DNA from 4 places in the Ruegeria profundi genome. Region 2 is predicted to be linked to each of the others. Evidence: riboswitches for the same ligand, from Rfam matches in the RefSeq annotation. Region 2 holds a riboswitch; each other region holds the start of a gene.

Evidence for each region. Region 2 has a riboswitch for cobalamin ahead of LCM21_RS12700 (hypothetical protein). Riboswitches for the same ligand answer to the same signal wherever they lie in the genome.
Region 1: it holds a riboswitch for cobalamin, as region 2 does, so the genes downstream of both, LCM21_RS08270 (aromatic ring-hydroxylating oxygenase subunit alpha) here and LCM21_RS12700 (hypothetical protein) in region 2, are expected to answer to the same signal.
Region 3: it holds a riboswitch for cobalamin, as region 2 does, so the genes downstream of both, LCM21_RS07840 (TonB-dependent receptor plug domain-containing protein) here and LCM21_RS12700 (hypothetical protein) in region 2, are expected to answer to the same signal.
Region 4: it holds a riboswitch for cobalamin, as region 2 does, so the genes downstream of both, LCM21_RS07765 (metal ABC transporter solute-binding protein, Zn/Mn family) here and LCM21_RS12700 (hypothetical protein) in region 2, are expected to answer to the same signal.

What each region holds. Positions count from the first base shown of each region.
Region 1 covers NZ_JAIUZS010000003.1:461,876-469,790, reverse strand. Annotated here, with positions in the region: gene LCM21_RS08285 (alpha-hydroxy acid oxidase) at 1-460, shown strand, start outside; gene dld (D-lactate dehydrogenase) at 479-2,176, shown strand; gene LCM21_RS08275 (FAD-binding oxidoreductase) at 2,397-3,476, opposite strand; gene LCM21_RS08270 (aromatic ring-hydroxylating oxygenase subunit alpha) at 3,482-4,735, opposite strand; cobalamin riboswitch at 4,818-5,021, opposite strand; gene LCM21_RS08265 (LysR family transcriptional regulator) at 5,160-6,047, opposite strand; gene LCM21_RS08260 (glutathione S-transferase family protein) at 6,173-6,796, shown strand; gene LCM21_RS08255 (pyridoxamine 5'-phosphate oxidase family protein) at 6,864-7,829, shown strand.
Region 2 covers NZ_JAIUZS010000005.1:46,082-53,996, reverse strand. Annotated here, with positions in the region: gene LCM21_RS12725 (thermonuclease family protein) at 32-622, opposite strand; gene recR (recombination mediator RecR) at 695-1,288, opposite strand; gene LCM21_RS12715 (YbaB/EbfC family nucleoid-associated protein) at 1,352-1,696, opposite strand; gene LCM21_RS12710 (DNA polymerase III subunit gamma/tau) at 1,826-3,586, opposite strand; gene LCM21_RS12705 (protein-tyrosine phosphatase family protein) at 3,721-4,215, shown strand; gene LCM21_RS12700 (hypothetical protein) at 4,217-4,624, opposite strand; cobalamin riboswitch at 4,706-4,925, opposite strand; gene LCM21_RS12695 (alpha/beta hydrolase family protein) at 5,060-5,917, shown strand; RNA gene ffs (signal recognition particle sRNA small type) at 5,949-6,047, opposite strand; gene LCM21_RS12685 (bifunctional 2',3'-cyclic-nucleotide 2'-phosphodiesterase/3'-nucleotidase) at 6,087-7,915, opposite strand, start outside.
Region 3 covers NZ_JAIUZS010000003.1:356,304-364,218, forward strand. Annotated here, with positions in the region: gene LCM21_RS07830 (cytochrome c) at 1-204, opposite strand, end outside; gene LCM21_RS07835 (Crp/Fnr family transcriptional regulator) at 531-1,256, opposite strand; cobalamin riboswitch at 1,971-2,174, shown strand; gene LCM21_RS07840 (TonB-dependent receptor plug domain-containing protein) at 2,328-4,196, shown strand; gene LCM21_RS07845 (ABC transporter substrate-binding protein) at 4,199-5,029, shown strand; gene LCM21_RS07850 (FecCD family ABC transporter permease) at 5,026-6,009, shown strand; gene LCM21_RS07855 (ABC transporter ATP-binding protein) at 6,006-6,764, shown strand; gene LCM21_RS07860 (adenosylcobinamide amidohydrolase) at 6,761-7,459, shown strand; gene LCM21_RS07865 (DUF6925 family protein) at 7,410-7,915, shown strand, end outside.
Region 4 covers NZ_JAIUZS010000003.1:341,104-349,018, reverse strand. Annotated here, with positions in the region: gene LCM21_RS07790 (methyltransferase family protein) at 1-611, opposite strand, end outside; gene LCM21_RS07785 (thiol-disulfide oxidoreductase DCC family protein) at 608-1,066, opposite strand; gene LCM21_RS07780 (VOC family protein) at 1,285-1,641, opposite strand; gene LCM21_RS07775 (VOC family protein) at 1,689-2,126, opposite strand; gene LCM21_RS07770 (helix-turn-helix transcriptional regulator) at 2,232-2,942, shown strand; cobalamin riboswitch at 3,174-3,303, shown strand; gene LCM21_RS07765 (metal ABC transporter solute-binding protein, Zn/Mn family) at 3,331-3,594, shown strand; gene LCM21_RS07760 (cytochrome ubiquinol oxidase subunit I) at 3,774-5,159, shown strand; gene LCM21_RS07755 (cytochrome d ubiquinol oxidase subunit II) at 5,166-6,176, shown strand; gene LCM21_RS07750 (phosphate-starvation-inducible PsiE family protein) at 6,256-6,696, shown strand; gene LCM21_RS07745 (DUF1289 domain-containing protein) at 7,010-7,264, shown strand; gene LCM21_RS07740 (Dps family protein) at 7,266-7,721, opposite strand; gene LCM21_RS07735 (hypothetical protein) at 7,847-7,915, opposite strand, start outside.

The sequences.
Region 1 (7,915 bases), on a different contig from region 2:
GGACCCGTCGATGAACTGGGATGATGTGGCCCAGATGGTGCGCGATTGGGATGGACAGTTCTGCCTGAAGGGCATCATGACTGTCGAAGATGCCAAGCGTGCAGCCGAGGTTGGGTGCACCGGTATCATCCTGTCAAACCACGGTGGCCGTCAGCTTGACGGGTCACGCACGCCTTTTGATCAACTGTCCGAGATCGTGGACGCGGTTGGTGATAAGCTGGATGTGATGATGGACAGCGGTGTGCAACGCGGAACCCATGTTCTGAAAGCACTGTCGCTTGGGGCCAAAGCAGTTGGCGTTGGGCGGCATTATCTTTATCCTTTGGCTGCGGCAGGGCAGGCGGGGGTAGAGCGGGCCTTGGGTCTGATGCGTGCCGAGATTGAACGCGACATGAAACTTATGGGCGTCACCAGCGTCGACCAACTGAGCCGCGAGAATATCCGCTTTCGAACAACCTAGTCAGAGGCAAGAGCCGAAATGACCAATGACGCATTGATCAAACTCTTTCGCTCGATCGTCGGATCGCGCCACGTCCTGACCGGAGAGCGCGCGACTGAAAGGTTCCGACGCGGCTTTCGCTCGGGCGAGGGTCAGGCGCTGTGTGTCGTTCAACCCGGTAGCCTGCTGGAACAGTGGAAGGTGCTGCAGGCCTGTGTCACGGCCGATAAGATCGTCATCATGCAAGCCTCAAACACCGGCCTGACAGAAGGGTCCACACCCAAGGGTGGCTATGACCGCGACGTTGTTTTAATCAATGTGAGCCGAATGAATGCTTTGCACCTTTTGCAAGGCGGGCAGCAGGTGCTTAGTTTTCCGGGCGCGTCACTGTTTGAGCTGGAAAAGCAGCTGCGCCCGTTGGGGCGGACACCCCATTCCGTAATCGGCTCGTCCAGCATCGGCGCTTCGATCCTGGGCGGGGTTTGCAACAACTCGGGCGGCTCGCTATGCGAGCGCGGCCCCAGCTATACCGAGCTGGCCCTTTTTGCCAAGATCACCGCAGATGGCGAACTGACGCTTGTGAACCATCTTGGTCTGGATCTGGGCAACTCTCCCGAGGAAATCCTGACGCGGCTTGAAGCTGGAGATTTCGATAAGAACGCCCCCACGCCCGAGGGCCGCAACGCCTCGGATCCGGATTACACTACGATCTTGCGCGATGTCGATGCGGATACACCGTCGCGCTATAACAACGATGATCGCCTGTTGTTTGAGGCGTCCGGCTGCGCGGGCAAGCTGGCAGTTTTCGCGGTCCGGCTTGACACATTCCCGACCTATGACCGCGAGCAGGTTTTCTATATCGGAACAAACGACCCCGCTGACCTGACAGAACTGCGGCGTCACATCCTGAAAAACTTCGAAACCTTGCCGGTTTCGGCCGAATACGTACACCGCGAGTGTTTCGACATTGCCGCGAAATACGGCAAGGACACGCTGGTGATGATCGACAAGCTAGGAACCGACAGGCTTCCGTTGTTTTTTGCATTGAAGGGCGCGGTGGATTCGCGCCTGAACAAGTTCGCCTTGACCCGAGGGTTTACGGACAAGTTCATGCAGATTGCCTCGCGCCTATGGCCCGAGCATCTGCCGAAATTCCTGCATGAGTTTCGTGACAAGTACGAACACCACCTCATCCTGAAAATGCACGATGGCGGTATCGAAGAGGCAGCGGAGTTTCTGCCCGGCTTCTTCGAAAACCGCGGTGCGGAGTTCGTCATATGTACACCGCGCGAAGCCAAGATCGCTGGATTGCATCGGTTTGCCGCCGCTGGTGCCGCCGTGCGGTATGGCCACGTTCATGCGGCTGAGGTCGAAGAGATCTTGGCGCTGGATATCGCGCTACGTCGCAATGACCGTGACTGGTTCGAAACTCTGCCCGCCGAGATCACGGATCAGCTTTTGGGCAAAGTCTACTACGGCCACCTGATGTGCCATGTGATGCATCAGGATTACATCGTCAAAAAGGGATGTGACCCCAAAAAGATCAAGGCTGCGATGTTGAAAATTCTGGATGAACGCGGAGCGGAATACCCTGCAGAACACAATGTTGGCCACCTGTACGAGGCCAAGCCTGATCTGGTGGCACATTACAAACGCTGCGATCCGACCAATTCGTTCAACCCGGGGATTGGCAAAATGTCAAAGTCACGCAATTACGGTGAAGAAAGTGCTGCGTAAGCGTTTTCGCGTGAATTGGGCGCACGTCAAGCTGTTCGCAGTGCATCCGCAACACGGGCGATGAACGCAGCAGTGTTTGAAACCCGCGCACCAGCTTCGGCTTGGGAAAGCAAGCGCAGAGCTGGCGTGTTGCGGGCGATCCCGCTCTCAGGCGGTATTCACAGTTCGGGCAACGCCAATTGGCGGAGGCGTCTCAAGACGCCCGCGCCAGTATTGTTTGTCAGACTTCGACTTCGACCTTTCCGATCGGGTTCGAGCAGCAGGCCAGAATGTACCCGGCCTCAATATCATCTTCTGAAATGCCGCCATTGTGGACCATGTGGACGTCACCCTTAAGCTTCTTGACCTTGCAAGTTCCACATACGCCGAACGTACAGCCTGATGGGATATTCAGACCAACAGACCGTGCAGCCACCAGAACCGTATCGGTTTCGGCCACCTTCGCCTTGACGCCGGAGCTTGCGAAAAGAATTTCGGCACTGGTGTCGTCGTCGGGAACAACATCATCCAGTTCCGGTTGCTGCGCCTCGGTCTCTACGGGTGCGCCGAAACTCTCTTGGTGGTAGTTTTCCATGTCATAGCCCAGACCGGCCAGCGCATCGCGCACAGCTTGCATAAAGGGCTCGGGACCGCAGCAATACACCTCACGGTCCAGATAGTCCGGTGCCATCAGGCCCAGCATCAGTTGGTTGAACTGGCCTTGATACCCGGTCCAGGGGCGGTACGGGTCGGGTTCCTCGACGACAAATTTCAAGTTCAGCCCATGTGTCCGGCTGGCCATTTGCTCTAACCGCTGGCGAAAGATAATTTCTGACGGTCGTTTGGCGCAATTGATGAACACAACGTCCAGCGCGCGCCCTTCATCCCACATACAGGTTGTCATCGACATCAAGGGTGTGATGCCTGAACCGGCCGAGATGAACAGGTATTTGCCGGAGGAACTCTCGGCATTCGTGAACAAACCTGCCGGGCCAATGGCTTTGATCCGCATGCCGGGTTGCAGGTTGTCCAGCATCCAGCGCGTGCCGATGCTGTTGGACTGCGCCTTGGCCGTAATCGTGATCGATCTGGGCCGTGAAGGCGATGATGAGATTGTATAGGTGCGATGCACAACGCCGCCCGGCTGACCCGGTGCCGGAATTTCCAGCGTCAGGAATTGCCCGGGCTCGTAGCTGAACAGGGCGCCAGAAGGGGCCCGAAATGTAAAGCTGGCAGTATTTGGCATTTCGGGCACGACCGAGACGCATTCCAAACTTTCACTGTCCTGCCAGACGGCTGTTGCCGAGGTCACAACGTCCATAACCGTCACTCCGCAGCAACAGCGTCAGGGATCAATCGGCGCGTCAGAGTTGCGCAATACCAATCGACAAATTGCAAAACGCCGGATTCCTGTATCGCAGAATAGGGTCCGGGCACATAGGCCGGACTGTTGATACCCTGCTGGTTATCCTCAACCACCCGGCGGTCTTCGTCATTGGTCGCTTCCCAAACTTCGGTCAGGCGTTTCAGGTCATAGTCCACGCCTTCGACGGCATCCTTATGGACAAGCCATTTTGTCGTGACTTCGGTTTCCGTGGGGCTGATTGGTGTCACGCGGAAAACGATGGAATGGTCCGCCAGAAAATGGTTCCACGTGGTCGGATAATGGAATTTCAACAACGATCCCGCATCGGCAAAGGGTGATCGGCCCAACCAGCGGCGCACGGCGGATTTGCCATCCATCGTGTAACTCTGGGCCCCTTCCTTCAGGGGCACCCGGGCCAGACGGTACTGCCCATCCTCGTGCAGGTAAAATTGTGACGGCAGCCCTGCGGCTTCGCAGCGGTCGAAATGGGTCTGCAAATGCGTTGGCAGAGTGCCCCCTTCGATGCCGGTAACGGTCGGATCATCGGGGAAAGTGCGGCACAGCGCAGGGTGGTTCCCTCCGCAGTGGTAACACTCACGGTTGTTCTCCCAAACCAGCTTCCAGTTCCCGTTCTCGATTATAGAGCTTTCGAAAGCCACCTTGGCATTGCCCAGGTCATGTGGCTCGAGATAGGCCCTTGCGATATTGGCGAACGTATCAAAGTCCGGCGCGTCCTCTGCCAGACAAATATAGACCAGACCGGCCAGCTCGCGGCAGTGCACTGTCTTTAAGCCATGCTGCTTGGGGTCGAAATCAGCACCCATGTCCCGCGCCCACAGCAAAGAGCCATCAAGCTCATAGGTCCACTGGTGGTAGGGGCAGACCAGCTTGGGTGCATTGCCCTTGGACGCTTTGCAGATCACCGATCCGCGATGACGGCAGGTGTTATGAAACGCCCGGATTTGATTGTCAGCACCGCGCACGATGATCACGCGATAGGCACCGACGTTATATGTGACGTAGTCGCCTGCTTTGACCAATTCACATGCCGGAATGGCAAACAGCCAGTCGCTGTAGTGGATTGTTTCAAGGTCGGTCCGAAAAATCTCGGGGTCGGTATAGAATGCCTGTTCCAGGGCATATGCCGGATTTCGACGCGCCAACAGGCTTTGAATTCTGTTCACTTCTGGCTCTCCTGCCGCGCCCCGCGGCATTGCTTGGGCAGATGACAAGAGGGACCAGTCCGGAGGCGCGTGAGGACCGCGTCCGAAACCCGTGCCCCCACCGCCACCCGCAGTTTGACATATCAGAGAGGCTGGTTTCCGGACTTGGAAGGGGCTTGCGCCCGGTTTCAGCACCTTCCCGGGATCCTCCTCCCAGTGGTTGATTGCTGAGCCTGACCTTCGTTACCGTTGCGGGGGCAGTGCCGGATTTGCACCGGCTTCCCAATTCTCCGCCACCTGAGAATCAAATGGCGGCACCTCGTGGCCGTAAGTTATTTCAAGCCTAATCCAGCGCTGAAATACTTGCGACATTTTCCGCTCTGAAACAGACACGCCGGTGTACTGCTTGGTGAAAATGTCTGCCTGCGGTGCGAATTGTGTACCGATGCGAAGGCTTGTAATCGAAACGCCGTTTTCAAACCCCGCGAAACTGCGCCGCAAGGTGGTCGATCAACGCACGAATACGTGCGGTCAGGTGGCGGTTTTGCGGGTAGGCCGCGTAAAGGCCCAGCGATAAAGCCTCTTGCTCTTCGAACAGAAGTTGCAGTTTTCCTGTGTCCAAAAAGGACTGCGCCGTATAAAGCGGAATCCGCCCGATCCCCAGCCCATCCGCAGCCATATGTGCAACAGCACGCGGTGAGTTTGCGCGGAAGTTGCCCGAAACCGGAACCGTGTATTCTCGACCTTTTGCTTTGAACGCCCAGTGGTCAGAAAAACTGCCGGTGGTCTGAAGCAGGCAATTATGGGTTGCCAGTGCGGCCGGTTCTTTTGGTGTCCCGTGCTGCGTCAGGTATTCGGGTGATACGCAGCACACAATCCGCATGTCCGTCAGCTTGCGTGCGACAAGGTTCGACTCCTTCAAAACGCCGAACCGAATGGCCAGATCGAAGCCTTCCTCAACCATCGAAACATGGTGATCTGACAGGTGCAGTTCAATCGAGACCTTTGGATGCTCGGTCTGAAAGGGTTTTAACAGATGAATCAATTCGGCCGAGCCAAAGCCCGTCGGCGCAGTAATCCGTATGCGCCCCGCCAATTCTGTCTGGCGTTGCTGGACAAGGCTTTCCAGTTCATCGAACTGCTCCAGCAGAGGCAGACAGCGTTCGTAGTAAGATCGCCCAGTGTCGGTCAGGGTGACGCTTCGCGTGGTCCGGTTGAAAAGCTGCGCATTCAGATGATCCTCCAACTGGCCAACATATTTGCTGGTCAGTTTGGTGCTGATACCGATCTGTTTTGCGGCTTCTGTAAACGACGAATGTGCTGCCACCGCCGCAAAGGCTCGCATGCCCTGAATCGTATCCATTATCTACACTGCGTTCATAGTAATTCACCAAATTGATATATTATCGCCCAAGTGAAAGCAAACTATGTCTGGGGCACAGATGCTGATCAACAGCCCAAACCCTCAATCAGAGAAAGAGTTTCCAGATGTCCGAAACGATCCAAATTCACAGCTTCCCTCTATCCGGTCACTCGCACCGGGTCCGTCTGTTCGCCAACCTTGCCGGGATTAAACACGACGTTATCGACGTGGATCTTGCGGGTGGTGAGCACAAGCGCGAGCCGTTCTTGACGCTCAACCCGGCGGGTCAGGTGCCCGTATTGCAAGACGGCGACGTGGTTGTAAGCGACAGCAACGCCATTTTGGTCTATCTGGCCCGGAAGTATGCGCCTTCCTACCTGCCTTCTGATCCTGTCGGTGAAGCCGAGGTGCAGAAATTCCTGACCCTCGCAGCGGGTGAGATTGCGTTCGGCCCTGCCGCCGCGCGTCTGATCAACGTGTTCAACGCACCTTTGAACATGGAGTTTACCCATGCCACTGCGGCTAATGTTCTGAAAAAGCTGGATGACCACTTGGAGGGCCGCGACTGGCTGGTCGGCGATGCGCCAACCATCGCGGATGTTGCAATCTACAGCTACACAGCTCATGCGCCCGAGGGTGGCATATCGCTTGAACCTTACGCGAATGTGCTTCGCCTTCTGGCCAATGTCGAGGCGCTGGATGGATTTGTCCCCATGCCAAGCACCGCAGTTGGCTTGAACGCAGCCTGATCCCACTACGCCATAGGTCAGTCGCACCCGCGACTGGCCTTCAATCCCACAACACACGAGGTCTGCCATGAACGATCAAGCCACTGAAATGACATCGCCTTTTCATGCTGGCGAGCGTGAGATGCAATCTCGCGTTGGTAGGCGGGATAGGATCGAGGAGTTCGGTCGCAAGTTCATTCGTCCGTTCATGCCCGACCAGCATCGAGAATTCTTTGGCAAGCTTCCCTTTCTGGTCTTGGGCAGCGTCGACGCCGATGGCTGGCCGTGGGCGTCAATGATCTCGGGCCGTCCGGGGTTCATACAGACGCCACATGACCGACGTCTGGACATTGATGCGCGACCCTTGGCGGACGACCCGCTCAACCCCGCATTACAGGCAGGAGCACCGATCGGTGTTCTTGGGATTGAGCTGTCCACTCGTCGTCGCAACCGAGCCACGGCGACCGTGGGTACGGTCGGGGATCATGGGTTTTCGCTGGATGTGGTGCAGTCCTTCGGCAATTGCCCGAAATATATTCAAACGCATGACGTTTCGTTCGTCCGCGATCCAAAGGCCGTCATAGCCCGTCCTGCAAACGACCGCTTTGTTGAATTGGATGCACGGGCGCGGGACGCGATCGCAGAGAGCAATGCGTTCTACGTCGCAAGCCACGCAAACACGCCGGATCAGGCGGGCGTTGATGTCTCGCACCGGGGCGGACGGGCCGGGTTCGTCAAAGTTGAGGGCAAAAGCCTGCTGGTGCCGGACTTTGCCGGCAACAACTTTTTCAATACTCTGGGCAATTTTCTGTTGAACCCAAAGGCCGGCCTGCTGTTTCCGGACTATCAGACAGGAGATACCCTGATGCTGACGGGCACTGTAGAGGTATTGGCCGATGGCCACCCCGATATCGCGGGCTTCAAAGGTGCAAACAGGGGCTGGCGGTTTCATCTGGACCATGGGCTGCGCATCTATGACGCGCTGCCGTTCCGCGCCGAGTTCCTCGAGTTTTCTCCTTTCAGCCTGAAGGAAGATAGCTGGAAGGCGGTCTAGGTGGCGTCTGGCTGAACGATCCTGCTATGTCATGCCTGCGGATAGAGCGTTTCAAGTATATCTCTCCCGGCAATTCGCACGCTGAC
Region 2 (7,915 bases):
CTCCAATAGCGGTTCATAGCATGACTTGGCTTTAGTCTTGATTTCGTCTCGGCTTCACTTCAGATCGAAAAGCGTTCATGTGGCCTTTTTGACGCGCAGCAGCACGCCATAGTCTTTTCCGCGCGTCATGTGGTTCCAGATGGGTATATTCACCACCTGAGAATATTGGCCAGTCTAGCGCAAGCCCTTGCTTCACGAGCTCTGCGGCAACGTCCGTGCCGTCTGGAAGCAGGCACTTTGCGACGATCCTGTCATAAGAAATCTCTTCTCTAATGAAAGCAGTGACAAGCGTGCCTTTACACATGCTGATCAGAGCAAATTTTGATTTTTTGCCCCACGGATGTTCTAGCTCGGGCGCGTCGATCCCTGCGATCCTAATCTTGGTTCCGCTGATCACGATTGTATCACCATCTATGACGTAGCACATACCCTTTATGGTTCTGGCTGTTGGCAGTTTCGAAACAGCGGCTGGTTCGGAAACGCGCGAATAGTCCCGTTTAATGGCTTTAGGAGTTCGAGGCTCGAAATGTGCGGCGCTCGCTCTTTGGTTCGACAAGCCGAATAAAGCGTCCAGTAATTTTTTTAACATCTGAATGGCTACTTCGATTGACTTGAGTAACACATAAAGATGCTAATTGATGAATGGCTTTGAAGTAAACTCTATAAAGAACTCGAAAGCGTTGCGTGTCTTAGCCTAAAGTTCCTTCCGCGCCCTGAGCGCCGCTGTAATCGTCCCGTCATCCAGATAGTCCAGCTCACCTCCAATCGGCACACCCTGCGCCAGTGAGGTCAGGCGGACCTGCCCCTCTAACTGATCCGCGATGTAGTGGGCGGTGGTCTGACCGTCGATGGTGGCGTTCAGGGCCAGGATGACCTCGGTGATCCCTTCGGCCGTGACCCGATCTTTAAGGCGGGGGATTCGGAGATCGTCCGGGCCGACGCCGTCCAAAGCGGACAGGGTTCCGCCCAGAACGTGATAGCGGCCTTTGAACACGCCCGCGCGCTCCATCGCCCAGAGGTCGGCGACATCCTCGACCACGCACAGCTCTCCGGTCGCGCGAGCCTCGCTGTCGCAGATGTCACAGATATCGGTGGTGCCGATATTGCCGCAGTTCAGGCACTCACGCGCGGTGGCTGCGACCTGCTGCATCGCGTCGGACAGCGGGGTCAGCAGCAGGGCACGTTTGCGGATCAGGTGCAGCACCGCGCGACGGGCCGAGCGGGGGCCGAGGCCCGGCAGCTTGGCCATCAGGTCGATCAGGTTGTCGATGTCGCTGTTCGAACTCACGGCGCGTGCTCCTGCAAATGGGCCGGGCAGGGTGCCCGGCCGATAATCCGTCAGGAGTGTCTATCAGAACGGCAGCTTGATGTCTGCGGGCAGGCCCATGCTTTCAGTCAGCTTGGCCATTTCAGCCTGCGCGCGCTCAGCAGCTTTGGTCTGCGCGTCCTTGATGGCGGCAAGGATCAGGTCTTCGACGACTTCTTTTTCGTCGCCGTTGAAGATCGACGGATCGATGTCCAGACCCTTTAACTCACCCTTCGCAGTGGCTGTGGCCTTGACTAGCCCAGCACCGGATTCGCCGACAACCGTGATGGTGTTCAGCTCTTCCTGCATTTCTGCCATCTTTGTCTGCAAATCCTGGGCGGATTTCATCATCTTGGCCATGTCGCCAAGACCGCCGAGTCCTTTGAGCATCGCTTTTCTCCTACAAATCGGTTTGTCGCTTAAATACGGGCGGCATCCGCGCCGCACAAGGGCACAGAGGCTCCCGCCCGTCGTCACGGTCTTTTGCAAAACCTTTCTTCCCGTCGGGTCCGGGTATGCCTAGTCTTCTTCAAACGGGTCCCACTCGTCTTCGACCTCGGGCAGCGCTTCGGTTTCGACCTTGGCCTTGCGCTGTTCCGGTGTTTCGATGCTTTTGATCCGCGCCTTGGGGAATTGGGCCAAAACAGCCTGCACCAAAGGATGTGCACGCGCCTCGGCTTTCAACGCTTCCTCTGCCGCGTTTTCCTTTTCGTAGATCGTCTCCCCACCGCCTTCGTTGACGACCGTGACCGCCCAGCGATTGCCTGTCCACCGTTGCAGGGCTGTCCCTAAACGCTGCGCCAATTGCGGAGAGGCACGTTCGGTCGGCTGGAATTCGATGCGTCCGGGCTGGTAGGCGACCAGCCTCAACGCGCGTTTGACCTCGTCCAGCAGGACGCCATCGCGGTTGGCGCGGATCAGATCGACCACGTGATCAAAGGTCGGGTAACGTGCCAGTGCGGTTTGCGCGTCCTGCGCCAAAGCGGCGCTTGGTGCGCCGGCCCCTCCGCGCATTGGGCTTGTGTAGGACGATGCCACCGGCGTCCGAGTGTGCGCGGCAGGTTGCGACGGCGCAGCCGCTCCACCGCCGGGTCCACCATTGGGCGGCGGAGGTGGCGCATCCTGCAAGCGCTTGATCAGTTCTTCGGGGCTGGGCAGGTCAGCCACATGGGTCAGACGGATCACGGCCATCTCAGCCGCCATCATGGCGTTTGGCGCAGCCGAGACCTCTTCAAGCGCTTTCAGCAGCATCTGCCACATCCGGGTCAGGACGCGCATTGGCAGTGCCTCGGCCATTTGTTGACCGCGCGCGCGCTCGTCCGGTGAGACTGTCGGGTCTTCCGCTGCGTCCGGCGTGATCTTAACCACGGACACCCAGTGGGTGATTTCCGCAAGATCGCGCAGCACGGCCAGAGGATCTGCGCCTTCGGCATATTGCGCCCCCAATTCGGTCAGCGCCGCCGCCGCATCACCACGCAAGATCATGTCCATCAGGTCCAGCACGCGCCCACGATCGGCCAGGCCCAGCATAGCGCGCACCTGGTCTGCACTGGTTTCACCCGCCCCGTGTGAAATTGCCTGATCCAGCAAAGAGGTTGCATCCCGCGCCGATCCTTCAGCAGCACGCGTAATAAGGGCCAGGGCGTCATCCGCAATCTGAGCGTTTTCGGCCGCCGCGATCTTGCTGAGCAGGCCGATCATGTCTTCGGGCTCAATCCGGCGCAGATCAAATCGCTGGCAACGCGACAAGACCGTCACTGGCACCTTGCGAATTTCGGTTGTGGCGAAGATGAACTTCACATGCTCGGGTGGTTCCTCAAGCGTTTTGAGCAGCGCGTTGAACGCACTCGTCGAAAGCATGTGAACTTCGTCGATGATATAGATCTTGTAGCGTGCGCTGGCGGCGCGATAGCGGACGCTGTCGATGATCTCGCGAATATCGTTCACGCCAGTTCGGCTGGCGGCGTCCATTTCCATCACGTCGACATGGCGGCCTTCCATGATGGCAACGCAATGCTCGCACTGACCACATGGTTCGGTTGTCGGCTTGCCTTGACCATCCGGACCGATGCAGTTCATGCCTTTGGCGATGATCCGCGCCGTGGTGGTTTTTCCGGTTCCGCGAATACCGGTCATGATAAAAGCTTGCGCGATCCGATCAGCCTCGAACGCGTTTTTCAGCGTACGCACCATCGCGTCCTGACCCACAAGGTCAGCAAAAGTTTCCGGGCGGTATTTGCGGGCAAGAACCTGATAGGCGGGGCTGGGCGTGTCGTTCATGTCTGCTCTGTCGGATTCGGTTCAGGACCGCAGCGTAGAGACCCCCGCGCCCCGCGTCCACAGCCACCTAGGATGAAAATTCGTTTGCAAGAATGTTTGTGCACCGTAGAAGCACAGATGAAAGAGGGGACGCGGTGCACAGGTTTGACATCCACCCAGTTCACGTTGGAAACGGTACTGTTGCCTTGTCGCCGCTGCCCGGCTGCGGCGATGGATACGCACGGGATTTCGTTGCTATCCGCGATTGGCGGCCTGGTCTTGTGATCTCGGTAACTACGACGGATGAAATGCTGCAAGAAGGCGCGATCAGATTGGGGGACGATCTGCGTGCAAATGGTGTCAGGTGGGTGCACTTGCCAATTGAAGATTTTGGCACTCCGACGCCGCCGATTGATACGGCTTGGGCCGATATAGGCGCAACAGTGTCGCGTATCCTATCCTGTGGGGGGCGGGTGCTGGTGCATTGCCGCGGAGGCTGCGGCCGCTCTGGTATGATCGTTCTGCGCCTCATGGTCGAACACGGAGAGAGCCCGGACACCGCGTTAAAACGGTTGCGTGCTGTGCGCAAATGCGCCGTCGAAACCGATAGCCAGATGCAATGGGCGGCCCGGCCCGTGATAGGCCACTAGGTCAGAGCGCCATTTGCCGGTCCATCGTAACGACAGGGTCTGTCGCAAGGGTCGTGACTTCCAGCATCGCGCAGGGCGGAGTGGTCAGCATTCCGGCCGGACGCGTGGCCGTGTCCGGGCCAAACATCATGTCCGCAAATGTCTCCAGCACTTCGAGAGGCGCATCTTCGGTGGCCCCGCAATAAATACGGATAAGGTCTTTTTGCGCTCTGAACCGTGCGACGCAGCCTTGCGGGCAATGGGAAAGCTCACTGTTGCCGTCGAATTCAAAATCAGGGGTCGTCGCCGGGACCGCGGTCTCAACCGCCCGCACGACCGAGCGCGCCATCTGCGCCAGTGCCGGACAGGGTTTGCCGGTTTTCTGACACACGGTTGCTGAGAATTGGTGTGTCTTTGTCTTCCAGATCATACCGCGCCCTCCGCGCATGGACCGGGGCATGGATCAGGTGTGACACCGTCTTGATGACCTGTCCGGGCGCCCCGCCCGAGTTTCGATTTTGTTTCGATGGCAGGTCTCCTGACTTGCGGGTCATCGCGTTGCCGACCTTCCCAACCTTGCGGCCAGTGGCGTTTCGGCATTGCTCACCGCTTACAGTTGCGGGGGCAGTCTCGGCCTTGGTCCGTTCCGATTTCACGGGCAGGACCGCACCGTGTTCCCTTTTCATCCCGCCCCGGGGTCCGGGGCAAGAACCATCAGCCCATCGCTAGCGGGTCAGTGTGGCTTGAGTCAAGCGACCTCTTGGTTTGGTGAGGGTACGTGGGGTCATGTTGAAACCCGATTGACTTGGCCCGGCAATCCATGCGGATACATCCGGTGAACTGATTGGTTCAGATAGAGGGTAGGATGCTGGATACCGAACAAGCCGTGCTGACCGAAGATTTTCTGATTCCGTCAGGTGAAACCGAATTGTCGGCTCGGCTATATCTTCCGATAGACACGCCCCGAACGGCCGTCGTCATTCACGGGGCAACCGGCGTGCCTCGGGACTACTACCAACATTTTGCGCGCTGGCTGGTTGCTGAGCAGGGCATGGCCTGCCTGACCTATGATTACAGCGACTTTGGCCATTCGCGGAACGGTCCGCTAAAGGCGGCGCGGGCCACGATGGCGGACTGGGCTTTGACAGATATGCCCGCAGCACGCGCCGAAATGCGAAAGCGATTTCCCGATGCGCAGCAATGGAGCATTGGCCATTCCATCGGTGGAATGTTGGGGCCGATTCAATCCGATCTGGATCAGATTGACCGTATGATTTGTGTCTGTTCCGGGTTGGTCACAGTGTCGGATCACCCGTGGCCGTACCGCGGCCTTGCCTTGCTGTTCTGGTACGGTCATGCCCCATTGGCCGTAAAAGCACTGGGCTATTTACCGGGCAAGGCGCTGGGTTTCGGGTCAGATTTGCCCGCGTCAGTGTATTGGCAGTGGCGCGGATGGAGTACCGCACCGCGCAACTATCTGCCCGAAATCGGGGTGACCCTGCCCGACGCTCGCGAAGCGCCGCCAGACACATCCGTGGATCTTTTTACATTCGACGATGACGATGTAGTGCCGCCAAAGGCGGTTTGGCGGTTGGCCGGTCTTTTCGGACCCAAAGCGCGCCGGCATGTATTGTCTCCGGCTAAGCTTGGATTGCCCAAGGTAGGACATATCGGAGCTTTTGCCCGTCGCAACGCCGCAGTCTGGCCGCGATTGATTGCCTAGGCCGGACGCGCACAGAGAAATGGCGAGGATGAAGTGAGAGGTTGGACATCGACCCAAGCGGGGCTCGTTGTGGCTGCTTCCTTCCGGACCTGACCAGGTTGGCGAGGCGCTCGCCCGCGCCAACCTCTCACGCAGGGATATAGGCAAACTTCTAGCGAAACACAACCCGTCAGAGCGTCAATCGGATAAGCAAAAAACCCTCATCATCGGTTCCGATGACTTGAGGGTCAAAACTATCCAGTTCCGCGATATGAGCTTGTGCTTTTGGACTTGTCCGAAGCAGGCTTGTCGCACCCTGCACGGGCACAAAGGTAAACGGGTAGGGGGCAGCCTCGAGCGGGTCGCGCGACAAAGAGCCAGCTAGATAATCCTGCAGGGCGCGTTGAACAAGCAAGGGTGGCAGGGTTATGAGCTCTGCCGCTTCCATGAATCGGAAATGGCCACCGCCATTGGCGCGATGATTGTTCGACGCAACCACAAACCGCTGATCAGCGGTCAATGGCTGCCCCTTAAAACAAATGTTTCGAATACGTCGGTGAGAGGGGGAAATCAGATGCCCTGCCAAGTCAAAACGTGCGGGTTGCGAAAGGTCGATCCGATAGGTCAGACCCTGCAGAACGTCAAAATTGTACCCGGCCCGGTTTGTGTTGATCATATCGGCGTGCTGGCCGGGTTGAATGCGATTAAAAACACTCGCGGACATTTCCAGCCAATCCGTGACCTGTTTTCCGTTAACCAATACGGCCCGCAATTCATTGGGAAAGATACATAGATCGTTCACGTGGCGCACACATATCTGACCAGCTGGTATGTCAGTGAAATATCGCGGACCGGCGCGTCCTCCGACCTTGGACGGCGCGGCCGCAGACAGAACCGGCAAACCTGCAAACGGTGTCGTCTGCAAATAGGGCCTGACCGCTGCCGCTTGTGCAGCCGCCGTCAGAACAAGACCCCTGTCCGGGGCGCAAAAGCTGAAATAGCTGTGCAGGTGACGATCGGTCTGACCGATATGTTGTGCGGTGCGTCGCCGGGTTTCCAAGTGACCGGGGGCGAAAAGTTGCCTCAACACCGGGTCTTTTGCGACGGGCGCGGGCGACGCGCCGGATTTTGAAGGGCATACCGACCGCAGTTCGACATGGCTGTACCGCACGCGCCATTCGCTGCCCTCAAACCTGTTCAATTCCAGATCAACCAACCCAAGATTTGCGCCGGCCGCTCCGGGCATCACGACCGGCTTTCCATGTACCTTCCCCTGTTTCGCATCGACATGCGCAAAACCGTCATGTGCCTTTCCGGGCAACGTCAGGTGCGAATGTCCTGCGATCAAGGCATCAATCCCATCAAGGGCGGCCAGCGGTATGATGGCATTTTCTAGGTCGGAGTCCCCTTTCGTGGGGCCAATACCTGTATGCGCAAGGGCGATGATCAGATCACAGCCCAGGCTTTTAAGATCCGCGACCTTTTCTGCGGCGCATGCCAAAATCCCGTCCATGACAACCATTTTCCCCAGCTTATGCGCTTCCCATTTCGCAGTCTGTGGCGGAAGAACCGAAAAAACACCGACTCTCAGCGAAACTGGCTGATCCTTGTACAGACCCGTTTTGGTGACGATGGTGTGTCCCTTCCACGACGGGCTCGCATCCAGCCGGTGCGCATTGCTGCAAATCACCGGGCAGCCTGAGGCCGCGATCACTTGGTCGAGCGTATTCAAGCCGAAACTGAAGTCGTGGTTGCCCAGCCCAATGGCGTCATAACCAAGATCGCCAAACGCACGCATCAGGATATGAGGCGCGTTTTCCGGTTGTACCGCCCATTCCCCAAGCGGCGTACCTTGCAGCGAATCCCCGTTGTCAAACAGCAGAACCATGGCGCCCTGCGCCTCGGCTTCTTGCCGGGCATCACGGATCAGGTGTGCCGTGCGGGTGAAACCGATCGACGGGTCAGGTGTGTCTGAGTAATAGTCAAAGCCGCACAGGTTCATGTGAAGATCGGAGGTTG
Region 3 (7,915 bases), on a different contig from region 2:
GAGGCTGTGGCAATTGATGCAGGAGCGTATTTCCCAAATGTGTTCGCCGTGAACGACCACATCACTCAACTCCATCCCCGAGGTTGACGTGCTGACGACATACCGGTGGGACTGAACGGTCAGGGCCACGAAAACCACGGCAAAAAAAATCGAGCCTCCGCAGAAAATGTTGCGCGCGCATGATTTCGTTAAGATTTCCGCCATTAGCTTACCTTTGCGGGCAAGGAATGGGGAATAGTTAGCCGGTGGCAATCGGACCAAGTTTGCGCAAGCGCAATGTTCTGATGATTTCCTTGCCTAGATGTTCGAAAAATAGGAGAGGTCTACGCAAAAAACCGAGCCTGGAAAATTCCAATCTGCCCTTGGAAAGTATAATGCCGTGCCGTCCACAAACGGTTGCCGTGTTCATGCGGCATTGGACGCTGTGTGTGCTGTTTGATAAGTCCCTTTCACACGAACGCTGAAGCGCATTGCGAATACGACGTGAATGATGACGCGTTCCTGCCCGAGTTATGGGAAGCAACGAAACACTATTCTATTCTGGCCTCACTGATTGCGGCCAAAGCACGCGGATCAAGCACCTTGATCCGTTTTCGGCGGCTTTCAACCATCCCCTTCTTTTCCCACGCACTAAGCAGGCGGCTGACGGTATGCAGGGTGGTTGCGGTCATTTCCGAAAGATCCTGCCGCGTGATCGGAAAATCGATCTCGATCCCGTCAGGAACTTCACGGCCGGTATGATGGATAAGGCGCAGCAGCGCACTGGCGACGCGTTGTTCAACCTGCAAGGTTGAGATTTCGACAACCCGATTGTTTATCTCACCCAGACGGGTTCCAACGGTCTTGTAGGTTTCGGTCGAAAAGCCTTCATATTCTGCTGCGAACGTTTCCCAAAGCCGCATGGGCCAACTCAACGCGATGCTTTCGGTTGCCGTTATCGCCGTCGCGGGATAGGTCTGCCGCCCAATCGCCTTGGCAAAACCCATCAATTGTCCCGCTGGAATGTGTAGTGCAGTGACCTGTTCACCTGTCGGCGTAACCCTGACGACGCGAACATATCCATCAAGCAACAAATAAAACCGGTCGGCCGGCGCATCTTCTTCAAAGATTGCGGTACCGGGTTCGTATCGGCGTGAGCTTGCCTGATCAAGGATCGTGCGCAGCTGTCGGCGCTCCAGTTTTGAAAAGGGCGGCAGATGCGTCAGCAGGCTTTCGTCAAGCTGCGGCAAGGTCTTGCGCGTCGGTAGGTCGTTCATGAACCGCCTATGCCACAACATCCGGGCTAGTGGCCACTAAATCTCGCCGATCCAACCCGGGCATGACGCCGCAAGACATTTGTTCCAGAACAGTACCCACTTGCGAAAATGCCAATGGATCAGCCCGAGAAGCCACAGCCAAAAAGTTAGCACAATGTTTATGACAGCCTTGGCAAGTATCTGGTTTGTTGCATTTCTGCCAAGCCTGCCATTTTGTCACCGCTTGTCTCAACGTTGAAGGCGACCAACGCCGCCTCGACAAAGCTCTGTATGCCGGCTGCCCCAAAAGAGGCTGCAGGCATTGCCAAACCACCAGGTCAAAGCGGGTATACGCCTGATAGAAAACTCGTCGCGCCGCCCTTTGCACGCGTTCATGAGCAGGTCGCGGCCAGCGGACCCAAGACTATCGTAATCACCGTCGAAACGGCAAAAAGGTGGCAGTTTTGATTGAAGATCGCGGTGCGGAAATGTGGGCTACGTCTATGATCGGCTCGGTCCCCGGCCTCCTGACCATCTGTCACGAATGCGACGGGATTGACCAGACCCTGTACGATTTGGGCATAAACTGATGCGACGACGCAGATGACCCATAGCTCATAAACTGCGGACAGCCGACCTCATCTACTCGGCGCGCACGTCAGGCGTTTGAGACAGCGCAACCTGATTTTCAAGGCTTATCGCAACTTCACGATTGACAATTCGCGGTAGATACAGTCAATTTTCGCGCGTTCTGGTCCGGGTGGGATTCCATCCGGATAATAGGGAACGGGGTGCGGCCATTGCGCCAATTCCTCGACTGCCCCCGCAACTGTAAGCGGTGAGCTTTGCCGGCACATGCCACTGTCCTAAAAGGGATGGGAAGGCCCGGTTTGGCGTCGATCCGAGAGTCAGGAGACCTGCCAGAGCGATCACCCTGTCCGGACGCGGGGCGCGTCTTTGGCAACGGTCTATCCGTAGCGGTGACATTTCGCCGTCTGCGGAGGTTGTTTTCCTCCAACGACAACAACCAATCAAGACACCGAACAAGGTGTCTTATGCCCTTTCTCCAGAAAGGGGTCCGAGGGACAAACAATGAAGAAAACCGCCTTACTGAAAGCGTCAGCCGCGACAGTTTTTGCAGTTGCGACGTCTGCCCACGCGCAAGAAACGATTGATATCGGAACAATCGTGATTTCCGGGGGCTTCACACCCATTGAAGAACAGAAATACGGCCGTGCAGCCAGTGTGATTACCTCGCAGGAGATCGAGCAGCGTGGTATCACGACAGTGCAAGACGCCCTGCGGGCTGTTCCGGGTGTGTCCGTCAGCGGATCAGGTGATGCCTTGACGCAAGTTCGAATCCGGGGCGCCGAAGCCAACCATACGCTGATCCTGATCAACGGCGTTCCGGCAGCCGGCGGTGACGGAGAATACATCCTGTCCGGCATTCAGACGGCCAATATTGAACGCATCGAGGTTTTGCGCGGCCCGCAATCCGTTTTCTATGGTTCGAACGCTTCGGCTGGTGTGGTCAACATCATCACCAAGAGAGGCGGGCTGGGTCACGAATATGGTGGCACGGTTGAATTTGGTGACGGGTACAACGCGTCCGCCCGGTATTCCTATCGTAACGATAAAGGCGGCATCGCTGTCGGTATCGCGCGGCTGGACGATGACGGATATGACTACTCCGGCAGCAATGGGGAAAAAGACAGTGTTGACCGCACCACGATTGACCTGACCGGAGATTATTTTGTTGCCGAAGGTCTGAAACTTGGGTTTGTGTTTCGCGATTCAGATGAAAACTATGACTTCGACAGCACAGACTTCCTGGCCACCACCCCCGAGGGTTACGTCGTAGACGATCCTACCCAACGGTCTGAGCGGAAGGAGCGGCTTGGTCAAGTCTACGCCGAATACGAGGCACGAGGAGGTCAAATGGTTCACCGTTTCAGCTATGATCGGACGGATAACGAACAATCCACCAATGGTGGCACACCGACCGAAACGGATCGGGACTCGGCCCGTTATCTTCTCAGCCTCGGCCTTGATGGGCGCGCGACGGTTGACAGCAACCACTTGCTGAACGGAATTGTGGAATGGGAAGAGGACAGTAGTTCCTCTGATCCCGAGTTTGAGCGCGAAACAACATCATACGCGCTGGAATATCGGGGATCGCTGCAGAATGGGCTGAATGTTCAGGCCGGCATCCGGTACGACGACAACAAAACGTTCCAGAATGATTTCACCTGGACATTGGCGGCGTCTTACACTCTGCCTCAAGGCGTGCGTTTGCATGGATCGGCCGGGACAGGCATCGTCAATCCATCTTACTTCGAATTGTTTGCCGACTCTTTTGGATTTGTCGGCAACCCAAACCTGAAACCCGAGAAAAACAAGTCTTTCGATCTGGGTGCCGAAGTGCCGTTTTGGGCCGGGCGCGGATTGGTTGATGTGACCCTGTTTCACGACGATCTAACTGATGAAATCACGGCGGTCTTCGATCCGGTTTTGGGCAGTTCGACCTTCATCAACCAAGCCGGGGACAGTACCCGCCGCGGGGTCGAGGTTTCGGGCACGCTTGAGGCGACAGACACGCTCGATCTGCGTCTAAGCTACACCTATATCGACGCGGAAAACCCGGATGGATCGGTGGAAGTTCGCCGCCCCCGGCACGAATTATTGCTGACCGCAACGCAAGAGTTCCTGCAAGGGCGTGGGTCTGTAACCGGCGATATTCGTTATGTGGCGGACAATTACGACACGCAATTCTTCGGTAGCTTTGAAACGAAAAAACTGCCCGACTACGTAACCGTTGATGTTGCGGCGCAGTATTCACTGACCGATAACGTTAAACTGACTGGTCGTATCGTTAACCTGTTCGACAGGGAATACTCCGACGTCTGGGGTTTCGCCAAACGCGGGCGCACCGGTTATATCGGCCTGAGCGCGGCGTTCTAATCATGTGGCTGCGGTTGATTGCTGTTTGTGTTCTGGTCAGCCTGACCAAAATGACCTGGGCGCAACCGCAGCGCGTGGTCTCGATAAATGTGTGCACCGATCAGTTGGCCATGATGCTGGCCGCCCCTGGCCAACTGATCTCGGTGTCTTATTTCGCGCGCGACAGCCGCGTGTCGGCCATGACCAAAGAAGCCATGCGCTACGGGGTCAATCACGGTCTCGCCGAAGAAATCTACCTGCAACGGCCAGATCTCGTGATCGCAAATCGCTTTTCTGCACAGGCGACGGTGGACATGCTCAGAAGGCTGAGTGTTCCTGTCGTCGTGTTCGAGTCCGCCCGCTCGCTGGAGGATATCCGCACCAACATCCGGAAAATGGGAAAGGTCCTGGGTCGTCAAGAGGCTGCGGACAAGCTTTTGCAGGACTATGAGGCAGGGCTTGCAGCACTCACCGCAAATGGGGCGCATGGACCTCGTGCCGCGATATACTCAACGCACGGTTGGACATCTGGTGATCAAACACTGTCGGGCCAAATTCTGACCGCCGCAGGGCTGCAAAATATCGCGGCAGAGATGGGCATGACCGCCGGGGGCGTATTGCCTTTGGAACAATTGGCGCTGTCCAACCCGGACATCGTGATCACCGCGCAACCCTATCCGGGACACAGCCGGGCCGAAGAATACTTGCAGCATCCCGTGGTCAAACATCTACGGGCGCGCTCGGGTCAGGTACTGGTGTCAGATCGCGACTGGGTTTGCGGTACTCCTTACGTCGTTCGCGCGATTGATAACCTCAGGCGTGCACGCGAAGACTGGCAACGGGGCATTGAATGACGCGCCTTATGATCGTTCTGCTGTCCTGCGGAGTTGGGCTGTTTCTGTTATCTCTGACCATCGGTCCGGCGGGTATCCCCGCCGGGGACAGTCTGGCTGCCTTGTTCTCCGCAGATTACGGGCCGCTGACGCTGGTGATGCGCGAAATTCGTCTGCCGCGCGCCATTTTGGCGATTTTTATTGGCGCAGGGCTGGGCCTTGCAGGGGCCGCGATGCAGGGCTATCTGCGCAACCCGCTGGCCGAACCCGGGTTACTGGGTGTTTCCGGGTCTGCGGCCTTGGGGGCTGTGCTGGCGATTTACACCGGTCTGGCCGCAAGCAGTGTACTGGCCCTTCCCTTCGCCGCTCTTGCCGGAGCTGTGATTGGAGTCACACTGATCATGATGCTTGCGGGGCCGCGCGGTGGGTCTTTGACGCTGATCCTTGCCGGGATCGCGATCTCTGCCCTAGCCGGCGCGCTGACCTCGCTGGCGCTGAATCTCTCGCCCAATCCCTTTGCGGCCAATGAAATCGTTTTCTGGATGATGGGATCTTTGTCAGATCGGTCGATGGTGCATGTCTGGCTGGCGCTGCCCTTTTTCCTCGTCGGTGCAATTATGATTGCTGTAACGGCCCGAGGGTTGGATGCGCTGACGCTGGGCGAAGAAGCAGCCGAAACGCTTGGCATCAACCTGTCCCGTCTGCGTATCTTGTTGGTGCTGGGAACGGCAAGTATCGTAGGGGGAGGAACGGCCGTTGCCGGAGCGATAGGATTTGTCGGCCTTGTGGTCCCACACATCTTACGGCCAATGGTCGGCGCCAGCCCGTCCAGATTGCTTTTGGCTTCAGCGCTTGGTGGCGCCGTCATGCTGCAACTGGCTGATATCGCGGTGCGGATTATCCTGCCCGACCGTGATCTTAAACTGGGTGTTGTTACCGCCCTTGTAGGTGCGCCACTCTTCCTGCACCTGATCTACAAGACGCGGAGAGACATGCTATGACCGCCTTGGAATTGCGCGATCTGGGCGTCACCCTGCGAAACCGAGAGGTGTTTCGCAGGGTCAGCCTTACGATTTCTGCTGGTGAGATGGTGGGGCTAATCGGCCCCAACGGTGCAGGCAAGACCAGCCTGATGCGGGCGGCGCTGGGGTTGATACCACATTCCGGTCAAAGCTCGCTTGCGAACCTGACCGCCCGTGACCGGGCCCGGACAGTCGCATGGATGCCGCAAGCGCGCGAAATCGCATGGCCGGTCGCCGTTGAGCGGCTTGTTGCGCTTGGACGCCTGCCGCATCTATCACCAACAGGTGCGATACCTGAAAGGGATCAGGCTCTTATTGACCAGGTCATCGACAGAATGGATCTGGGGGCGCTACGCCTGCGTGCTGCATCCCGCCTTTCGGGCGGTGAGCAGGCCCGTGCGCTGATCGCGCGGGCCGTGGTACAAGACACGCCCATCCTGATGGCAGATGAGCCCACCGCAGGTCTGGATCCTGCACATCAGATTTCGACCATGAAAGTGTTCCGTGATCTCGCCGATGAAGGCAGGGCTGTGCTTGTGTCCTTGCATGACCTTGGGCTTGCCGCGCGTCATTGCACGCGGCTGATCCTGTTGGCAGAGGGCGGTGTGATCGCTGACGGCCCTCCGGCGCAAGTCCTCTCAGCAAATCTGATGGCGCGCAGCTTTGGCATTTCCGTCTGGCACGAGAACACCGTCTCTGGTCCCGTGTTTCAACCGCTTGAGGTCGTCGGGTGAACGGTCTGACATTGAACGCCCCGTGGCTGAGATTTGACCTTGGGCAGCAAATGGCAGTGCTGAGCTGGTCAGTCAACCGGCCCGGTTTTGTTCTGGCCTCACAGATTCTGTGGCGTGAGGTGCGCAACGCCGATCTGCCCCAGGGAATGGATGTGCGCATGTGGTTGGCAAACGAGTTGAAGCACCGCAACAAAGAGGATGCAGTAGCCCTGTTGACGTCACGGGCGATCAAACATTTCGAGTCGCGGACTGCCGAGGTTGGATCTGTGGTGGCGCAGGCCGTGGCCACGGTGGGCCTGTCCAATGGTGAAAGGGTCGGCCAGCGTGTCGACTACTCAAACCGTGATTGGGGCACCATCAACGTGGCCGTGCGCGTCGATACCGGGCTAAGCCAAACCGGTCTGATCGAAGCCATGAGCATCGCCGTGCAAGCCCGGACCGCTGCCGTGATGGACGCCCATTTTAACCTGCCCACGGGGGTCGCAACTGGCACGGGTACGGATTGCGTTGCCGTCGCGGCACCGATCGGAACAGTGGACTTTGCCGGGCTTCATACAGATATTGGTGAAGCTGTCGGGCGCGCCGTCTACGATGCAGTTGCTGCCGGGATGACCGCTTGGATTTCGGAACGAAAGGAACCCACGCATGCTAGATCTGGCCTTGGTCACGCAACAGGCTCTGACTCAGGAAGATAGCGGCTGGAATATGGGGTCTTTCGGTGCCATTGCCGAGTTCCATCATGTCGACGGCGATCCCTCCCCCGAGGATATGAAAGAGCATGTGCAATTCACGTCACGTGGCGGTATCCGTTTGGATAGCTTGGAAAATGTCGTTCCCGTTGCCTATGAAACCCTAAGCCCGAAACCGCATCGCTGGACCCAGGCTGTCTCATTGTGTTTGCCACAGGAAATGGCGGCCATGCACCAGCGGGAGGTGCTGACGGAACTGGGGCCGGACGCGGACGCGATCCGCGTCGAGGATCGCCAAGGCATCCTGTTCGACATGGGTCTGAACCAGTTCCAGGTGGATTTCTGTATCCGCACTTTGGATGGCGACCTTTTGAAGATCCTGCGGGAAAACGCAGGAAGGTCGCTGTTCGAGGTTGGCAACCCTGCGATGCCTGCGATCCTCGCCGCCCACCCGCATCGCGT
Region 4 (7,915 bases), on a different contig from region 2:
TATATCGGCTGGCGTATCACGCGGAACAAGCCTGTTGTCGGCATGTCAGGGAACACGGGCTTTGCATTTTGCATAAGAGACATCCAACCCAGTGCACCCGACTGAACTTCGGCGCCCGCGTCCCAACTGGCTTTGATCAGCAATGCCCAGGACGCCACGTACAATGCTGTGACCAGATAAAACGCCCACCCCTCGGCCTGCCACCAAACAATACCGCTTGGCGTCCACAGAACAAAAAGGGCCAGAAGTTGCAGTGAAGCGATCATGGCGTAAGTTGTCGTGCCCAAAGTTGCGCCGTGCGGGCCGGGGACAAAACGAGCCAGCCACTTCATACCACGGCCGGTCATCAGAAGAGAGTGCGCCAAAGGGAACTGTAAAATCAGTAGCGCGTTGGTCAGTGCGGCGGCTGGCCATGGCACCGTGCCAAGGCTTTTGCCCATGCCGAAGAACATCGCAATCACCATGGCGGCAACCGCCAACGCAAATACAATATGTGTGACAAGCCCAAAACCAAGCGCGATCATGATCCTGCCCGCGCCCGGTTCGGGGCTCAATGCACCGTTTGCAAGCCTGAGCAGTCGCTTTAGATGACCATCGCCTGGACTGGTCATACGGTGGTATCCGAGTGTTTCTTCGGCTTAGCCCCCAATCGCGAGGCGATCCGTGACAGCATCGGTCGCAGGGGCAGGAACATGCGATAGGCAAACTCCATGACCTGCACCGCGCCGGGAAGTTGAGCTACGCGCGCAAGCCATCGCCACTTGGGCAACGCCCGCCAAACGGCGACAAACCCATTTGCTCCGGACACAAGCGTTCCATCAGGCAATTGCACGTGAAACCTTGCCATTGCTTTGTCCTGCGAGAGCCCCTCTGCAAGCTGTGCGTCAGGGTCTGAAACATCCACAAACCGTAAGCCATCTGCGCCTTCGCAAGAGGCATAATGCCCTATTTCAAGGGAACAGAGCGGGCAGGAGCCATCAAAATACACAGTGGCACGTTGCGGGGCCGTGTCATTTGCTCCGCAAGTGTTTTGCTTTTGAACCGCCTGATCGTCATCCTTGGGCATGTGGTTTTTCTTCCTGAAAGTTATCAGTTCAGTCCGGGAAGAACGTAGTCCGAGGAACCAAAAAACCACTGTGAAACGATGCGATATGACGCCGCATTGTTCCGTTTCGTGGGCGCGCCGTGCACTCTGTGGCCACTGTGAAGATGCAAAGATGACGGCAATCGGACGTTCGGTCGCGTTTAATCTGATTGCTAGCCGACCAGCGGAGTTTCAATACGCTAATCCGAAAGGCACAGCTTATTGCTGTCCAGATCCCGTACATATGCTGAAAATCGTGGGCCACGCAGTTTCGGCTCGCCCGCGCATGTCCCGCCTAACGCGATTGCAAGAGTGTAGAGCCTCTCGACCTCCTCGGGTGATCCCACGCTAAAGCCGACCATGGTGCCGTTGCCATTGGTGGCGGGCTGCTTGTCAAAAGGGATGGCGGCCGCAAAGGCAGAACCTTCGCCCAACCAATACGTCATCCTCTCACTGGGCGAGACGCGATTCATTCCGGAACGATCGAAAAGTCGGTCGTAGAACCGTGTCGCAGCGTCCATGTCATTCGTCCCGATAACGCAGTAGTTCATTTGCATTGTAAATTTCCTTTTTTAAGCGTGTCCGATTGTGTTTTTCGCTGTCGTCACTTGCCGGTCAGCTTGAAGAATTCGATCAATTGGCCGGTGGGATCAGTGATCTTGAGAAGGTGGATACCGGGCTCTTTGATTATTTCGGGTGCTGCGGCACCGGTTGCCACGACGCGGGATTGAAGCACTTCAAGATCGGCAGCTTGCAGATAGGGAACCGCGTCTGACCCAGGCTCAGCCCCGGGTGCGTACCGGTCCCGAGATACGATGACGAACCAACCGCCTTCGATGTCGAAAGCAACAAAATCGGGCAGTTCGATTGTCGGCGCACGGCTAAACAGATTGCGGTAGAAGGACTTAGACTGCTGCACGTTGTCACTTGGCACATAGGCACCCATGGCGGTTATCGCCGTGTCATTTGCACCATCTGTGGTTTGAGCGGCACCTGCGATTGGAATGAAAAGGGCAAGGGCTAGCGAAAGGGCTGATCTCATGATGGGGTTCCTTAATTGACATCGGTCGTGTCTCTACACCCCCTATGCTGACAGCGTGTTGTCAGCATAGTGTCAGTATTGGTGGTGTTGTCGAAAGGACCCCTTATGCGACGCGGTGACAGGCTGTTCGAAATCATCGAAATTCTGAGACGCGCGAAGGCGCCAATCTCGGCCCAGTCTATTGGGGCCGAATTGGGTGTCACAAAGCGTACGGTCTACCGGGATATGGCCGCTCTGATCGCGCAGGGTGTGCCAATCACCGGTGAAGCCGGTGTCGGCTACATCCTTGAGCCGGGTTTCCACATGCCGCCGCTGATGCTGACACCGGATGAGATCGAGGCGGTCATGCTCGGGGTCATGTGGGTCCAAACACGGGGGGAACCCGAACTGGCGGTGGCCGCAGAAAAGCTGATCGCCAAGTTGGAAACCGTTGCACCAGCCAAATACCGAACCTCGTTTCTAGAGCCAGTGGTCAGCGTTGCTCCGGTAGGCCAGCCGGAGGAGACGCTTGGGGCTGCATCCATCCGCCGGGCCATTCGGCACCGCAAGAAGATTTCTCTTGTTTATACAGATTTCACAGGTCGACATTCGCGCCGGGTGATCTGGCCAGTTCTTCTGGGCTATCGAGACACCAGCCGGATTATTGCCGCGTGGTGCGAACTGCGCGAGGGCTTTCGCTACTTCCGGACCGAGCGGATCGTCGAAGCGGAAGTTCTTGATACGCCAATCCCACGTCGCATGGATCTGTTGCGGGCCGAATGGCGCCAGGCTACGGACGCAGAACGCAAACGCTATGAGGACGGGATACGGGGCTAAGGTGCCCACTGCGGCAATCCGTGCCAATACGCCCAGCCCGTGCCTGGCTGCCTGACGCAAGCGGTTCTGGCCAAAATCACTCTACTCAGCCTCACGCCGCGCAAAAAAGAAGCCAACTGCCCTGTCCCAGCGGTATAATCTGCTTCTCATGTTGAAAAACCCTGACCGACCGAGTGATTTAAAGCGCATAAGGCGCGGTGGTTCCATGCGCGAGACGTGCCAAGAAGAATGGAATTCGGTACAGCCATCTGGCCAAATCCAAAGCTGTCCCCGCAACCGTAGGCGGAAAACCGTCCCGAGATCGTCCACTGGGCACAGACCTCGGAAAGATTTGGAAAGCGTTGACTTGCAAGTCAGTTGATCCCCGACCCTGCGGACAGCGCGTGGTGTGACCGCGCATGACACGTTTGGGGGCTTGTCGGATGCCCACGGTATGAACTTCCTTTCACCCGTCGGCCTCGATACCCAGGCAGAGCCTTCGGCACAAGACGTTGCAGTCCTGATTACTCAACTGAAAGCTGAAGGTTCGGCAGCACTGTTCGCAGAAAATATCATCGACCCGGCCCTGGTTCAGCAAATCTCGGAGGAAATGGCGCTCAAGATCGGTGGCCGCCTGTTCTCGGACGCACTGTTAATCGGGTCAGTCAGCTGAGCAACCCAACACGAGGTGGATTTTCACCATCAATTCGAAAAATCGCATTCATAGCAGTGGTATGAATGGGCCGTAGTTCGCATGGGATACTGTGCCGCATGACGGGCTGTCGCAGGGTGTCTTTTACCCTCAACAACCAACGCTAACTGTCTACCAAACGAACCACATACAGGTGTGAGATGGACACATTACTGCTGTCCCGAATTCAATTTGGGGCGAATATATCGTTTCATATTCTATTCCCGACGATCACGATCGCTTTGGGTTGGGTGCTGCTGTTTTTCAAGCTGCGCTTCAACGCAACCGGGGATGAGAAGTGGATGCAAGCCTATCGTTTTTGGGTCAAGGTCTTCGCTTTGTCCTTCGCGATGGGTGTCGTTTCCGGAATTACGATGTCTTTCCAATTCGGCACCAATTGGCCGGGCTTCATGGAGGCTGTCGGAAACATCGCAGGGCCGTTGCTGGCCTACGAAATTCTAACCGCGTTTTTCCTTGAGGCCGTGTTCCTTGGCATCATGCTGTTTGGCTTTTCAAAGGTGCCGAACTGGCTGCACACGACCGCAACTTTTCTTGTGGCGTTCGGTACCACCATGTCTGCGTTCTGGATTCTGGTTCTGAACAGCTGGATGCACACGCCCGCAGGGTTTGAGATGCGCGACGGCGTGGCCTTTGCGACAGATTGGTGGGCGATCATTTTTAACCCCTCGATGCCATACCGTTTGACCCATATGCTGTTGGCAAGTGGCCTTACAGTGGCGTTTTTGATCCTTGGCCTGTCAGCTTTTCGCTGGCTGGTCGGAGACCGTGGTTCGGACGTGCGTGCCACGTTTAAAACCGCGGCGTGGCTTGGCGCGCTGCTGATCCCTGTGCAAATCTACATGGGCGACCTGCACGGCCTGAACACACTGGAGTATCAGCCCCAGAAAGTGGCAGCCATGGAAGGCAATTGGGAGACCAAATCCAACGTCCCGTTGGTGTTGTTTGCTTTACCGGACGAGGAGTCGCGGGAAAACCACCATGAGGTCAGCATCCCGAACCTTGCCTCGATCATCCTGACGCACAAGGCCGATGGTGTTGTGCCGGGCCTGAACGATTTCGTGTCCGAGGATGGCACCGTTCTTCATCCGCCGGTTGCGCCTGTTTTCTGGTCATTCCGCGTTATGGTGGGCACAGGCATTACCATGCTTTTGCTCAGTTGGTCCGCGCTCTGGTTCATGCGGCGGGGCCGCGGGCCGGGTGGGGTGCCAAAGCTGATGCAGGTGGCGCTGGTGCCGATGGCCTTTTCAGGGTGGATTGCCACTCTGGCGGGTTGGTACACGACCGAAATTGGTCGCCAGCCGTGGCTTGTGCAGGGCGTGTTGACGACGGAACAGGCGGTGGCGGACGTTCCCGCCCCGATGGTGGGAACAACTTTGGCGGCATATCTGATGATTTATGCGCTGCTGCTGGCTGCTTATGTCGGAGTGTTGTTCTACCTGGCCCGTAAGGCGGCCAGAGTCGGCCTGTCGCAGCAAATTCAGGCTGCTTCGGCGCTCCGGGGCGTCAAAGCGGTACCGGCGGAGTAAGACGCGATGGAACTTTTTGGTGATCCAACCCACTGGCTGCCGCTCGCTTTTGCGGCACTCATGGGGGTGTCGATTCTGGTCTATGTCATATTGGACGGTTTCGACCTTGGCGTAGGGGTCCTGTTGCCCTTCGCCGATGACGCGGAGAAAGACCGGATGGTCGCCTCGATCGGGCCGTTCTGGGACGCTAACGAGACGTGGCTGGTTCTGGCTATCGGCATTCTGCTGGTGGCCTTTCCAGCCGCCCATGGGGTGATCCTGACGTCGCTTTACCTGCCAGTCGCCATCATGCTGATCGGTCTGATCCTAAGGGGCGTTGCGTTCGAGTTTTGGGTCAAAGCGCCCTCGCATCATAAATACTACTGGAATCTGGCCTTTTTCGCGGGTTCTTCGATGACCGCCCTGGCGCAGGGCTTCATGTTGGGTAAGTACATCATGGGATTGGAAAGCAGTTGGGCCACATGGGCCTTTGCGATGATCACGGCTGTTTTTCTGGCTGTTGGGTATTCGTTCATCGGCGCCTGCTGGATAATCCTCAAAACTGACGGAGAACTACAGGAAAAAGCCGTTCGATGGGCCAAAGGGGGCATCTGGGGGCTTATTATCGGGCTCGGTGCCGTCTCGTTGGTGACACCGTTGGTCAGCCCTCGTATCTTCGAGAAATGGTTTACCTTCCCCGAGTTTTTCCTGCTGTTGCCGCTGCCTCTGATGTCAGGGATCTTGATCGCGTTGCTGTGGTATGCCTTACGCCACCTGCCGACTAGGAACGACAGTTGGGCTTGGTTCCCGTTTGCGGCGTCGATTGTTTTGTTCACGCTCGCGTTCTTTGGGATGGCCTATAGTTTCTACCCTTACGTCGTCCCCGAGCAGTTGACGATTTACGAGGCGGCCAGTGCGCCAGAAAGCCTGTTCATCATCCTTATCGGCGCGATTTTTGTGTTGCCCGTCATCGCCGGGTACACGGTCTTGTCATATACGATCTTTCGCGGCAAGGCGACGGAGCTGCGCTATGACTGAACCTTTGCGGTACACTATCGGCGCTTGAATCTCAGCAATTTCAAGATGACTTCTGCGCATTTCGATTTACTTCTTCGATATGCGCGAAACGATTGACAAGGCTTATGCTTGGTTTTCTGCGGCTGTGGCCGTCTTGCTGTTGGCAGGAACATTGATTGTCATTCTGCTTGCGACAGCCAGTTTCCTTCGGGAAACCGCGGCCGTTGTGATGGCCTCTGGCGCCGGGGTGACATACGAGGACCTGCAACAGCTTTTTGCCCTGCTGCTGGGGGCGATTATTGCGTTGGAACTGGCCCATTCCGTGCATTTGATGGTGAAGGGCAGCAAAGGTTACGAACAGGTCCGGGTTGTCTTGATGATCGGCATCCTCGCCGTGGTCAGAAAACTGATCGTCATGGAGATTGACCAGGTTTCGGGTTTATTGATTTTCGGCTTGTCGGCCGCGGTCCTTGCCTTGGGCTGTGCCTTTGCGATGCTCTTGTGGGTGGATTGGACGAGGACCTCATCCGAAAAGGGTTAAACGGGCTGCTGAATCGGGTGAATTCGGAAGCAGCTTAGCTCTGCCGAACAAAACTCTTACCTGCACGCGGGCCCATCCAATATGTTCGGGTTCACCGACCCGTTGGACACGCCTTGCGGCCTTGTTTTCTGTGTCGCCGCCTTTCTGCCACGACGTCTCGGTGATGTTTTTCCGAAACCACCGAGGCTCGGCTGACGGGTTTAGAGGTGTTTATCCACCTGAAAATACCTGGCCGCGACGCTTTGGCCTCTTTTCCGGGTTTGCGGCACGTCCAATTTGTAATGCCAACAACCTGCATCAACCAGAGTCATTGATGAGCAAAAAAATTCCGAGCCCCTGCATTGACGTGTGCAAGTTCCGCCGCGCGGGACATTGCATTGGGTGTTCCATGACAAAGAGCCAGAAAAAGCTGTTCAAGGCGATCAAACGCCCCGATCAGCAAGAGGCATTTGTTCAGATGCTGGTTTGTCAGCAGAAACAAATGGGCCGGTACACCCATTGGGGACCGGCCTATCTGAAGAAGCTGAGGAAGAAAAAAGCCAAGGTGAAAATTACCTTGGATGGTTAGCTCAGCGCAGATGTGAACGCAGGAACCACGCGAATTTCTCATGGGTTTGGCCGCGGCTGATGCACAGATCCTCGGTCAATGCGTCGCCGTGGCTGGCGGCAAGTTCGCCCGCTCCGGCGAGGGTCGCGGCCAAGGTTTCCTGAGCGTCGAGCATCATTTTGACCATGTCTTTGTCAGTGGCGGATCCGTCATGTTCAGCCACTTTCGACCGCTTCAGCATACCAGCCAGCATGCCTTCGGCATGGGCGTCCAGAGCTTTGATACGCTCGGCCAGATCATCCTGCGCCTGGAAGTGATCCTCGTAGATTTTCTGGAACAATTCGTGCAACGGGCCAAAGGCCATGCCGGTCACGTTCCAATGGAAATTCTGCGCCAGCATGGTGGTGACGGCAGTTTCGGCCACGGATTGGTTCAGCGCCTCGGCAATCGCAGCGCGGGAATCGGGTGTCAGGTCGATGGCTGTTTACGTCATAATATTTCCCTGGTTCTTAATTTTCGTCGCGCCGGAATGCCGCAACATCAATATTCTGATCCCTAAATTAGGGGATTGCAGCCAAATTCCAAGAGGTTTTTAGAATAATTCTAAAAATGGCTAAAATTCTTGGAAATCGACCCGACCAGAAAGGCAAAATTCCGCTGTGTCCAACGTGG